4 regions of the Comamonas faecalis genome follow, and region 1 is predicted to be linked to each of the others. Evidence: predicted binding sites of a transcription regulator. Region 1 holds the regulator's gene; each other region holds the start of a gene.

Region 1 (3,159 bases):
GACATCGCTCCGGGCTACGACCACATCGCCTCGGCAATAGGCGCCGCGATGATCGGCTGGATGGGCACGGCCATGCTGTGCTACGTGACGCCCAAGGAGCACCTGGGCCTGCCCGACCGCGACGACGTCAAGCAGGGAATCATCGCGTACAAGATCGCCGCGCATGCGGCCGACGTCGCCAAGGGCCACCCGGGCGCGCGGGCGCGTGACGACGCGCTGAGCCAGGCGCGCTTCGACTTTCGCTGGCAGGACCAGTTCAACCTGGGCCTGGACCCCGAGACCGCGCAGGAGTACCACGACGAGACGCTCCCGAAGGACGCGGCCAAGGTGGCGCATTTCTGCTCCATGTGCGGGCCGAAGTTCTGCTCGATGAAGATCACGCAGGAGGTGCGCGAATACGCCGCCGCCAAGGGCATGAGCGGCAGCGCGGCACTGGCCGACGGCATGGCGCGCAAGGCCGACGAGTTCAACCGCCAGGGCGGGTCGCTGTACGTGCCCATCAAGGTGGAGCCACGAGTCGGGTAAACACCTGATCAGCGACATGTCTCGGACACCTTCCCCCTTTGGGGGAAAGGCAGGGATGATGGCTGCTGGAGCGGCAGCAACGGCGTGCCTCGGCCAGCGTCGCCGGCCCCCACCCCAGCCCTCCCCCAGAGGGGGAGGGAGTAAGGCGCAGACGCTGGAAGCGTTGCCGCTGTTACGGCGAAAAACGCCTGATCAGCGGCGTGCCTCGGACTCCTTCCCCCTTTGGGGGAGGGCAGGGATGGGGGCTGCTGGAGCGGCAGCAACGGTGTGTCTCGGCCAGCGTCGCCGGCCCCCACCCCAGCCCTCCCCCAGAGGGGGAGGGAGTGAGGTGCAGACACGTCAGCGGCATGTCTTGGACTCCTTCCTCCTCTGGGGGAGGGCAGGGATGGGGGCTGCTGGAGCGGCAGCAACGGCGTGCCTCGGTCTGCGTCGCCGGCCCCCACCCCAGCCCTCCCCCAGAGGGGGAGGGAGTAAGGCGCAGACACACTGAGGCGCGCTGCATCGCCCCATTTTTCCAATGGATGAGCCGGAAAAGGCTTGGCCGCGACGCTCAATGCGCGCGCATCTTGGTGCGCAGCCGCGCGATGGCCTGGCTGTGCAGCTGGCACACGCGTGATTCGGTCACGCCGAGCACGGCGGCGATTTCCTTGAGGTTCATGTCCTGCTCGTAGTACATGCCCATGATGTACTGCTCGCGCTCGGGCAGCGACTCGATGGCTTGGACCAGCGAGCTGCGGATGCGCTGGTCGCGCAACAGCGCCACCGGGTCGGCGTCTTCGTCGGCCATGTGACGGTCGAGAAAGCTGCCCTCGTCGTCCTCGCCCGGGCGTATGTCCTCCAGGTAGACCAGCTGCGTGCCGCGCACCTTGCCCAGCAGCGACTGGTAATCCTGCAGGCTCATGTCCATCTCGGCGGCGATCTCCGACTCCAGCGGGCTGCGCCCGAGCTTTTGCTCGACGCGGCGCAGCGCCTGCTCGATGTCCTTCTGGCTCTTGCGCGAGCTGCGGCTCATCCAGTCGCCGCCGCGCAATTCGTCGAGCATGGCGCCGCGGATGCGCTGACTGGCAAAGGTCTCGAACTGCACGCCCTGCGAGGCCTCGAAGCGCGACAGCGCCTCGTTCAGCCCGATCATGCCGACCTGGATCAGGTCGTCGACCTCGACGTTGGGAGGCAGCTTGGCGATCATGTGGTGGGCGATGCGGCGCACCAGCGGCGCGTGCTGTTGCAGCAGCGCGTTGCGGTCAAGCTGTCCTTTGGCGGTATACATGGGTCAACCTGGATTCAATGGCTGTGGTCGATGCAGGGGTGATCGTAGTCGTTGTGGTGAGCGGTGGTGGTGTTCGCGCAGCCGCCTTCCAGCAGCTGCAGCGCCAGGCGACGCAGCTCGCGCGGCTGGTCGGCGCGGATCTGCGTGGTGTGCGGCGCCAGGCCCAGCATCTGGCTTGCGCTGCGCGCGAGCGCCTGCAGCGCCTCGCGGGTCTGCGCCGTCCTGCGGGCGTCTTCGGCGCCGGTCATGGCCGCGACGGTGCAGCGCAGGCCGGCGTGCAGCGCCATGTGCTTGAGCTGCAGATAGCAGGCCACCATGCCCTGGGCGCCCGCGCCGGTCAGCGCCAGCGGCGTGCAGGCGCTGCCTTGCAGCAGCGGCGCGGCCAGCGCCGGCGGCGCATACAGCAGCAGTGCGCCATAGGCGCGAAACGGGGTGACCAGCCGCCGCAGCGCCGCAGCGCCGCCGCCCTGCTGCGCCAGGCGGCGCAGGCCCAGCGCCGCGGGCAGCACCGGCAGCAGCGCGGCATCTGCGGCGCTGGCGTCCAGCGTGGCCTGCAGCGGCAGGCTGTGCGTCTGCAGCACCTGGGCCAGGCCGGGCGCGTGCGCGCCCTCGCGCGCGCTGGCGTCGAGCACCATGACTGCGTAGCCCAGCTGCTGCAGCTGGGCGCACAGCTGCCACAGTGTCTCCAGTTCCAGGTGCGAGTCGGGCGTGGCCAGCACGGGCAGCAGGCGCGGGCCCGCGCCGGTCTGCGCATTCAGGCGCTGCAGCCCTGCGCCCTGGTGGGTGGTGCCGGCGCGCTCAAGCCACATGGTCCATCTCCGTGGGCTGCAACGCCTCGGGCGCCTGCGAGAAGAAGAAGTTCAGCTCCAGCGCCTTGGGGTCGAAGGCCGAGCGCGCGTTGGCGCGCATCGACTGCGCGACCAGCGCCGGTGCGTTGGCCGCTTCCCAGTCCTCGGGCACGCGCTGGCCGCAGGTCACGCCGCGCAGCAGCGCCTGGTGGCGGATCAGCGCGTCGATGGCCGGCCCCAGCTTCACGGCCTCGTCCACCTTGGAGAGGATGGCCTGCTGCACGCCCGCGCTCTTGAAGCCGGTGAGCACCTCGTCGAAGGTGTCGCCATGGCTGCTGGCGTTGAGCACCTGCAGGCGCTCGATGCCGGGCAGCGCCAGCAGATCGAGCAGCTCGCGCTTGCGCGGGTCGCGCGGGGCGACGCCGGTGGTGTCGATCAGCACCATCTTCTTGGACGACAGCAGGCCCAGCAGATCCTGCAGCGCGGCCTGGTCGTGCGCCAGGTGGGCGACCACGCCCAACATGCGGCCGTAGGAGCGCAGCTGCTCGTGCGCGCCCATGCGGTAGGTGTCCAGCGTGA
Region 2 (3,159 bases), on a different contig from region 1:
CGCAGGGCTCCAAGCTGCCGATCCAGGCGCTGGTCGACAAGGTGACGATGTGGTTCGTGCCGGCCGTGATGCTGGCGGCGCTGCTCACGTTCGCCACCTGGATGGTGTTCGGCCCGACGCCGGCGCTCACCTTTGCGCTGGTCAATGCGGTGGCCGTGCTCATCATCGCCTGCCCCTGCGCGATGGGGCTGGCTACGCCGACCTCGATCATGGTCGGCACCGGCCGCGGCGCCGAGCTGGGCGTGCTGTTTCGCAAGGGCGAGGCGCTGCAGCGGCTCAAGGATGCGAAGGTCGTCGCCGTCGACAAGACCGGCACGCTGACCGAGGGCCACCCCGCGTTGACCGACCTGGAGGTGGCCGAGGGCTTTGACCGCAACCAGGTGCTGGCGCTGGTGGCGGCGGTGGAGTCGCGCTCGGAGCACCCGATTGCGCGCGCCATTGCCACGGCGGCCACCGAGCGCGGCATTGCGCTGGCGCCGCTGGACGACTTCGAATCCGTCACCGGCATGGGTGTGCGCGCCAGCGTGCAGGGCGTGCGCGTGGAGGTAGGCGCCGACCGCTTCATGCGCGCGCTGGGGCTGGATGCCAGCACATTCGCGGCGACCGCGCAGCGCCTGGGAGAGCAGGGCAAGTCACCCCTGTATGCCGCCATCGACGGGCGGCTGGCGGCCGTCATCGCCGTGGCCGACCCGGTCAAGGAGAGCACGCCGGCGGCCATCGCCGCGCTGCACCAGCTTGGGCTGAAGGTGGCCATGGTCACGGGGGACAACGCGCACACCGCGCAGGCGATTGCCCGGCAACTGGGCATCGACGAGGTGGTGGCCGAGGTGCTGCCCGCCGGCAAGGTCGACGCGGTGCGCCGGCTGCGCGCGGAGCATGGAGCGATCGCCTTCGTCGGCGACGGCATCAACGACGCGCCGGCGCTGGCCGAGGCCGACGTCGGCCTGGCGATCGGCACCGGCACCGACGTGGCCGTCGAGTCGGCCGACGTGGTGCTGGTGGGCGGCAGCCTGGCGGGCGTGCCCAACGCGATCGCGCTGTCCAGGGCGACGATTGCCAACATCCACCAGAACCTGTTCTGGGCCTTTGGCTACAACACCGCGCTGATCCCGCTGGCCGCCGGCGTGCTGTACCCGGCCTATGGCCTGCTGCTGTCGCCCATCTTTGGCGCCGGCGCCATGGCCTTGTCCAGCGTCTTCGTGCTCAGCAACGCGCTGCGGCTGCGCCGCTTTGCGCCAGTGCTGGCGGGCGGGTAAGCCGCTTCAGGCGCCGGAGGCAGCCCCGGCGCTGTCCTGGCTTTGCGGCTGCAGCGCGGCCAGGCGGCTGTTCAAAAAGTCGTCGTAGCCTTTTTGCACCAGCTCGAAGGTTTTCTGAATGTCGGCGGAGATGGCGCTGCCCTCGCCCGTCACGCCCAGGCCGGCGAGGATGTCGGCCGCCTCGGCAAAGCCTTTTTCAAAGCCGCCGCGGATCAGGTCGACGAAGTTGCGCAGCACGGCCTCGGGGTCTTCGCCCTGGTGCTGGCGCGCGTAGGCGTCGAAAAACGCCGTCGACTGCGCCAGGATGCGCCCGGCCGTGCCCTCGGCGCTGTTGTCCTGGCCCATCGCCGCCTGCAAGGCGTTGGCGCCCAGCTCGGGCGCCAACCGCTCGTTGATCTGCTCAATGGCGCTTTTGTAGAGCAGCGCCAGCGAGTCGTTGCCCGCGCCGATCGACACCTGGAGCGAGGCCTGCAGGATTTGCCCGTTCAGTTCGGCGCGCTGGCCCTGGGCGCTGGCGGCGGCGGTTTTGCGCGCTTCGTCGAGCGCGGCAGCACCGGCCGGGCCGGAGGTCGGGGTGCTGGATGGGGCAGTGGAGGCAAGCGGCGCAACCATGGCGAACTCCTGTCGAAAGCGGGAAATACCGGGGAAATACCGCTGTTATCGGTCTTTAGAAAGCAAAGTTGAGACCGATGCGGCTTTTGTGCGCCCGCCGGCCTGTTTTATTCCTGCTCGGCCAGCAAGTCCTGCAGTGCCTTGACCTGCTGGCGCAGCCGCTCGTTCTCGGCTTCCAGCTCGGTCACGCGCTGCTGCAGCGTGGCGGCGTCGGGTGCCGAGGTGTCGTCGGCGGACTCGTGGGCCGCCTCGGCCTTGGGTTTTTTCTTCGCGTCGCGCACGCGCTTGGCGGCCTGTTTGAGCTCTTGCGCGCCGGCGCTGGCTGCGGCCTGCTGCTCGGCCAGCGGCAGCTGGGCGACGACGGCGGCGGCGTTGAGCGACAGTTCGCCGGACTTGACCGCGGTGACGACCTCGGGCGCGGCGCTCTGGTGAATGGTCTCGATCATCTTGACCTGCGCCGGCGTCAGGCGCGCCGCGCGCGCCAGCGCCTCGCGCGTATCGAGCGCCTGCTCGGGCACCTTGGGCATGCTGGCCAGCGCCTGGGCGACGGCCGGCTCTACTTCGCCCTCCCAGGGCGCCTCCTGCGGCGCCTCGGCGCGCGCGGCGTTCACCGCGGCGGCCGCGGCCGCGCGGCGGCTGGCGATGATCTCGCGCTTGCGCAGCGCCAGCACGCCGCGCTGGAACTCCGACACGCTGCGCCGGCCCAGGTGCTGGTCGATCATCCACAGGTGCACGTCCTCCATGTTCTGGAAGCGCTCGTTCTGCACCGTCCTGAACGGCAGGCCGTGCTTGGTGCACAGGCGATAGCGGTTGTGGCCATCGACCAGCACCTTGCCCCACAGCACCAGCGCGTCGCGGCAGCCCTCGGCCAGCAGGCTGCGCTCCAGCGCCTCGTCCTCGTCGGGGGTCAGCGGGTCGATATAGGCTTCGAGTTCGGGCAGGACGGTGATGTGGGGGGTGTCAGTGGTCATGGGGTCACGAAAAAAGCACAAGGCCCCGGAATAGGCCTTGTTCAAAAAACAGAGCTGCCAGCGCAGTGCTGGCAAGCGTTGGGGAGGTCTTTGGCTTGATTAGGCACGTCGTTCAGAGTGCTGCCTTCACTCCCTCCCCCTTCGGGGGAGGGTGGGGGCCAGCGACGCTCGCGCCTTGGTGCTGGCGTTGCCGGCCCCCATCCCAGCCTTCCCCCAGAGGGGGAAGGAGTCTGAGACATGTCACTCATCAGGGTATTGGGTCTACAACAGCCGCGCGATCAACGCGCCCTCGGCCGGCGCGGCCAGCGGGATGCGTACGC
Region 3 (3,159 bases), 150 kb from region 1:
TCGCCACGTCACGCCGCTCGATGGCCGTGGCCGCCCCCTGCAGGCAGACGAGCAGCTCATTGAACAGCAGGCCAATCAAACCGTGGGGCGATGCGCTGAGCACCTGCGAGTCGACGCCCACCTGCCGATAAGCAGCCGCCGACGCCCGAGCGCTTGGGGGGGTGTACATATGCAATCCTTTCATCGTGTCTCTCCCCGCTGTTATCGGCCAGCAGCCAGACAAATAAAGGCCTGGTGATTCGATAAAAACAGAACGCCTGCGGCAGCCACAGATGAATAAAGCATGTCTTTCATGATGGCACCACCACGCATGCACCAGTGGCGCGATAAGTGCGGCAAATCACCCGCAAGTCGCCGCAACCCTCTCTGCCTGCACGATGACACTCGGTTGACATTGCCGATACCACGCGCCCTCAAGTTTTTTGCGCAGCGTTCGATAACAAGCTCAACGGGTCTGATCACAGACCTGCCGCCAGAGGCAATGAGAGGTCACTGGCTTGGAGTCCCTCTCTTTTTCTCCCAAAGGAGTTTCACCATGGCCATGACCATCAACACCAATACCGCTTCGCTCAACGCCCAGCGCAACACCGCACTGACTTCCGGCAGCCTGTCGACCACCATGCAGCGCCTGTCCTCGGGTCTGCGCGTCAACAGCGCCAAGGACGACGCCGCCGGCCTGGCCATTGCCGACCGCATGAACACCCAGGTGCGCGGCATGAACGTCGCCATCCGCAACGCCGGCGACGGCATCTCGATGGCGCAGATCGCCGAAGGCGGCCTGTCGGGCATCAACGACATGCTGCAGCGCATGCGCGAGCTGGCGGTGCAAGCGTCCAACTCCACCAACCAGAGCAGCGACATCTCCAAGCTCGACAAGGAGTACCAGGAGTTGGGCAAGGAAGTCACGCGCATGATCGACGCCACCCAGTTCAACGGCGAGTCAATTCTGAAAACAACGGCTGGCTTTACCTTTCAGATCGGTGCCAATACGGGTACAGAGAACCAAATCAAGGTCGATTCGGCAACCGTCAACGTCGCTACAGGTAATTTGGCACTCGTCACCACTGGCGCCAACTCAGCGCTGTCGACCGCCGCCGCAGCCAGCAACACGGCGCAAATCGATGCGCTGGACAAAGCGCTGACCGTGGTCAACGACACCCGCGCCAACCTGGGCGCTGTGCAAAACCGCTTCGAGAACACCGTCTCCTACCTGCGCACCGCGGTAGAGAACCAGTCCGCCGCACGCGGGCGCATCATGGACGCCGACTTTGCCGCCGAAACCGCCAACCTGAGCCGCGCGCAAATTCTGCAGCAGGCCGGCACGGCCATGATTGCCCAGGCCAACCAGCTGCCCCAGGGCGTGCTGAGCCTGCTGCGCTGAGCACGCTGACGCCCGCCCCATGACACAAGCCGAGGATTGAGTCCCTCGGCTTGTTTCATTGCATTCGTCACTGCATCCGTGACTGCACCCATTACTGCATTTATTGGCTTTTTTCCACGGTTCGGCCCTGCCCGCATGAACCGCGCGCCATTCATGCGCAACAAAACAGGGCAAGCGACGCAGCCCGGGCCGATGACGCAATAAGCCGGGCAAACCCCGTTCAAGTCCACGCAACGCCTCGCCCGCTGTCCGGTGACACTCGGTTGACATTGCCGATACCACGCGCCCTCAAGTTTTTTGCGCAGCGTTCGATAACAAGCTCAACGGGTCTGATCACAGACCTGCCGCCAGAGGCAATGAGAGGTCACTGGCTTGGAGTCCCTCTCTTTTTCTCCCAAAGGAGTTTCACCATGGCCATGACCATCAATACCAATACCGCTTCGCTCAACGCCCAGCGCAACACCGCACTGACTTCCGGCAGCCTGTCGACCACCATGCAGCGCCTGTCCTCGGGTCTGCGCGTCAACAGCGCCAAGGACGACGCCGCCGGCCTGGCCATTGCCGACCGCATGAACACCCAGGTGCGCGGCATGAACGTCGCCATCCGCAACGCCGGCGACGGCATCTCGATGGCGCAGATCGCCGAAGGCGGCCTGTCGGGCATCAACGACATGCTGCAGCGCATGCGCGAGCTGGCGGTGCAAGCGTCCAACTCCACCAACCAGAGCAGCGACATCTCCAAGCTCAACAAGGAATTCCAGGAGCTGGGCAAGGAAGTCACACGCATGATCGACGCCACCCAGTTCAATGGCGAGTCGATTCTGAAAACAACGGCAGGCTTTACCTTCCAGATAGGCGCCAATACGGGCACCGAAAACCAAATCACGGTGGCCGCTTCGAGCGTGAGTGTGAATACTGCCGACTTGACGGCTGTTGCCAGCGGTGGCGCCAGCGCAAGCCTGAACACGACGGCGGCGTCCGGCAACGTCGCCATCATTGGCGCACTGGACAAAGCACTGACCGTGGTCAACGACACCCGCGCCAACCTGGGCGCCGTGCAAAACCGCTTTGAGAACACCGTCTCCTACCTGCGCACGGCGGTGGAGAACCAGTCTGCCGCCCGCGGGCGCATCATGGATGCCGACTTTGCCGCCGAGACCGCCAACCTGAGCCGCGCGCAAATTCTGCAGCAAGCCGGCACGGCCATGATTGCCCAGGCCAACCAGCTGCCCCAGGGCGTGCTGAGCCTGCTGCGCTGATCGCGCCAGCGCCCACGCCATGACAAAAGCCGAGGATTGAACCCTCGGCTTTTGCCGCAACATTTCACCGTCATTTTTCAGGAGCTGTCCATGGCAACCATTTCTTCCCCCGGCGTTGGCAGCGGCCTGGATGTGAACTCCATCGTCAGCCAGATGATGAAGCTCGAGCAGCGCCCGCTGCAGCTGCTGCAGACCAAGGCCAGCGGCATCGAGACCAAGATCTCCTCCTACGGCCAGATCAAATCGGCCATGTCGGCGCTGTACGACGCGGCCAAGGGCCTGACCAACGTCGACACCTGGCGCGGCAAGCAATTTGCCAGCACCGACGCAGCGGCACTCAAAGGCTCGGCCACCAGTGCGGCGCAGGCGGCGCAATTTTCGGTGCAAGTCAACGCACTGGCGCAGGCGCAGTCCGTGCCCTCGGGCGCTCTGGCCAGCGGCGCGGCCATCGGCACGGGCGGCACGCTGACGATCGAGACCGGCCGCTGGAGCGCCGACCAAAGCGGCTTTACCGGCAAT
Region 4 (3,159 bases), 140 kb from region 1:
GGCCACCAGCTCGCGGCGCGAGGCGTTGGCCCGGTCGGCCGACAGCTCCCAGTTGCCGTAGCCCCGGTCGCCGTTGCCGTAGGGCGTGGCGTCGGTATGGCCGGCCAGGCTCAGGTGGTTTTCCACGCCGCCCAGCGCCGCACCAATCGATTGCAGGATCTCGCGCATATAGGGTTTGACCAGCGCGCTGCCGCTGTCGAACATCGGGCGGTTCTGCTCGTCGACGATCTGGATCTGCAGCCCGTCGGGCGTCACGTCGATGCGGATTTGCGAGCGGTACTCATTGAGCCGCACGTTCTCGGTGATCATCGCGTCGATCTTGGCCTGCAGCGCGCGGATGCGCTGCGCATCCAGCCGCGCCTGCTGCGCGCGCCGATCCAGGTCCAGGCGCTTTTGCGTGTCGTCGGGCGAGTCGGAGCGGCGCACCTGGCCGTGCACCTTGGCCAGGTCGGTGCCGCCGCCGGGAATGATGCTGGAGCTGTTGCCCGCACCGTCGCCGCCTTGCATCGCCACCTTCAGCGGCGAGGCAAAGTAGGCGGCAATGCCTTGCAGGTCGCCCTTGGCCGTCGAGCCCAGCAGCCACATCAGCAGGAAGAACGCCATCATCGCGGTCACGAAGTCGGCGTAGGCGATCTTCCAGGCGCCGCCGTGCGGCTTGTGGCGCTGCTTCTTGCCGCGCTTGATGATGATGGGCTGGAGCTTTTTCTCGGCCATGGCGCACGCCTACACGTTCACTTCTTGCCCTTGACGTGGTTTTCCAGCTCGGCAAAGTCCGGCCGGTCGCCCGAGAACAGCACCTTGCGGCCAAACTCGATGGCCGTCGCCGGGTTATAGCCCTGCATGCTGGCCAGCAGCGTGCTCTTGATGCATTCGTACTGCTTGGCCGCGTCGTCGGCCTTCTGCTCCAGCAGGCCGGCCAGCGGCTCGGCCACGCCATAGGCCAGGAAGATGCCCAGAAAAGTGCCCACCAGCGCCGACGCAATCATGCCGCCCAGCACCGCCGGCGGCTGGCCCACCGAGCCCATGGTGTTGACCACCCCCAGCACGGCGGCCACGATGCCGAACGCCGGCAGCGCCCCGGCCAGCCGCGTGAGCGCCGCCACTGGCGCATGCGCCTCCTGGTGGTGGGTCTCGATCTCGCTGTCCATCAGCGCCTCGATCTCGTGCGCGTTCAGGTTGCCCGAAACCATCATGCGCAGGTAGTCGGTGGTGAACTCCAGCACGTGGTGGTCGCTGCCGACGGTTGGGAATTTCTTGAACAGCTCGGAGTTGTGCGGCTCCTCCACATCCGCCTCGATCGCCATCAACCCCTCCTTGCGCGCCTTCTGCAGGATCTCGTACAGCATGGACAGCAGCTCCATGTAGCGCGCCTTGTCGTACTTGCTGCCCTTGAGCGCCGAGGGCAGCGCCGACATCGTGGCCTTGAGCACCTTGGGCTGGTTGTTGACCAGGAAGGCGCCAGCGGCCGCGCCGCCGATCGTGATGATCTCGAATGGCAGCGCCTCCAGCAGCACGTTGATGTTGCCGCCGTGAGCGACGAACACGCCGAAGACGCAGCCGAAGGTGACGATGAAGCCGAGGATGACGAACATGAATGCAGGGGTGCGTGGGGCCGGCGAAAGTGAAGACGTGAGAGAAGCTTATCAAAGGTATCGGAATGTATTGACCACACTTGAGCCGTGATTGCCGGCCATTTGCCGGGTTTGGGCATGACCTGATGGGCTACCAGACGGGCTGAAGCAAGGCTATTCCTGCCATTCAAAACGCTGCCCGCCGCTCTTGCCCAGCATCGTCACGCGGTCGCTGCTGGCCTTGCAAACCCATTCCTGGCGTGAGCGTTCCAGTGCCTGTGCATCGGCAAAAAGAGCATCTGGTGTGAGCGCGACGGCGAGCGCGCAGCGGGGTGCGCGTACCGACTCATACCGAATCCACTCGATACCCGCTTGCTCGGCAGCAGCGGCCAGCGCATGGGTGGCGCCGTAGTCGCTTGGGTGCTTCCACAGGTGGGAAAACGCAACCCACGGCGGTGCCATCAGGTCGATGGCGTGGCCGCGCACAGAGGCCTGGTAGAACGTGTGCTCGGTGATCAGTGCGTCGCCGGTGGTCAGCCCGGCGCTGTCCAGAACAAAGCGCATGCGCCAGTACGCCACTTCCGAGCAGGCCCCCTGCAGCGTCGATGCGCCATACCACAGGCCGCCATGCCCGGCGGGGCGAAAACGCGAGCTGTGCTGCGGAAAGTAGCGGAACGGGCTGAGCAGCAAATAATGCTTGGCCGTGGCGCTGTGCACGGCGGGTGGCTTGCTGGCTTCCAGCAATTGCTCAAGCAGTTCCTGCTCCTGCGCCGTGTCCACGAGTTTCATCGACGCTGCAATGTGCTGTGTCTCCACGCCACGCCAGGCGCCTTCCATGCACAGGCGGCTGGCGTGTGTGCTCAGCCAGGCACTGTCCCACCAAAGAGGCTGCGTCATGCGGCGGCGCGCATCCCGTCAAGATAGGCAAGCGTGCGCACCAGGCCGTCAGCCTTGCGAATGAGCTCGCGCGGCACGCCCAGCAAGGCCTTGTTGTAGCTGCCCATCCAGCGCTGGCACTGCGCCGGGTCACCGCCGACCAGTGGGTCGAGCGAGCGAAACACCCGCACCAGCATCAGCGCCAGCTCGCCTTCTTTGGTTTGCGGATCGATGGGCCTGGCGCTGGTCTTGAGCCGTGAGACCGTCGCTTCGCTCACCCCCAGTGCTGCACCCAGATCGGCGGGGGACAGGCCCAGGCGCTCGGCCGCGCTGAGCGTCGCTTTGGTCAGCACGGCCGATGCCTGCGGATGCATGCGTGGATGGGCCGACATGGCGAGTCCTTCAGATTTGCTATCGAGGAACTCAATGGTACACAAACAGTCGCGAAAGCGTTTCTATTGAAATATTTTATTGTTTTTGTTTCGAAAGAAAATCATCGAAAGAAATACTCGGAACCCAGACGTTTGATGTCGTCTTGTGTGAGTGACGCTTTGCTGGCCACGGCCCACAAGTCGTAGCACTCTGGACGGGCCAGGGTGCCGACGCCGTTGAACCCGGCTCCGAGCAGGGTGGCGCGCAACACATCCTCGGTGAATCCGCAGCGGTGCGCCATAAACAGGTTGCCGTTCGCCATGGGCGCACGCCAGCCGTA

What was found. The regulator FliA, encoded in region 1, starts transcription of late flagellar genes. The targets are predictions, from matches to a motif close to CTAAAGTTTNNNNNNNNNNNGCCGNTA.
Region 2: a site for FliA is predicted at 1,915-1,941, ahead of ABD767_RS13265 (DUF5610 domain-containing protein). Genes of this name have one in related genera too.
Region 3: a site for FliA is predicted at 1,669-1,695, ahead of ABD767_RS01265 (flagellin N-terminal helical domain-containing protein). Genes of this name have one in related genera too.
Region 4: a site for FliA is predicted at 1,651-1,677, ahead of motA (flagellar motor stator protein MotA). Genes of this name have one in related genera too.

Annotation. Positions count from the first base shown of each region.
Region 1 covers NZ_BAABBP010000002.1:177,344-180,502, reverse strand. Annotated here, with positions in the region: gene thiC (phosphomethylpyrimidine synthase ThiC) at 1-525, shown strand, start outside; gene ABD767_RS02000 (RNA polymerase sigma factor FliA) at 1,076-1,792, opposite strand; gene ABD767_RS01995 (hypothetical protein) at 1,807-2,601, opposite strand; gene flhF (flagellar biosynthesis GTPase FlhF) at 2,591-3,159, opposite strand, start outside.
Region 2 covers NZ_BAABBP010000026.1:39,203-42,361, forward strand. Annotated here, with positions in the region: gene ABD767_RS13260 (heavy metal translocating P-type ATPase) at 1-1,256, shown strand, start outside; gene ABD767_RS13265 (DUF5610 domain-containing protein) at 1,263-1,868, opposite strand; gene ABD767_RS13270 (ParB N-terminal domain-containing protein) at 1,976-2,839, opposite strand; gene trhP (prephenate-dependent tRNA uridine(34) hydroxylase TrhP) at 3,101-3,159, opposite strand, start outside.
Region 3 covers NZ_BAABBP010000002.1:22,897-26,055, forward strand. Annotated here, with positions in the region: gene fliS (flagellar export chaperone FliS) at 1-169, opposite strand, end outside; gene ABD767_RS01260 (flagellin N-terminal helical domain-containing protein) at 536-1,381, shown strand; gene ABD767_RS01265 (flagellin N-terminal helical domain-containing protein) at 1,792-2,640, shown strand; gene fliD (flagellar filament capping protein FliD) at 2,731-3,159, shown strand, end outside.
Region 4 covers NZ_BAABBP010000002.1:33,207-36,365, reverse strand. Annotated here, with positions in the region: gene motB (flagellar motor protein MotB) at 1-714, opposite strand, end outside; gene motA (flagellar motor stator protein MotA) at 732-1,592, opposite strand; gene ABD767_RS01300 (RES family NAD+ phosphorylase) at 1,746-2,468, opposite strand; gene ABD767_RS01295 (antitoxin Xre-like helix-turn-helix domain-containing protein) at 2,465-2,839, opposite strand; gene ABD767_RS01290 (methyltransferase domain-containing protein) at 2,941-3,159, opposite strand, start outside.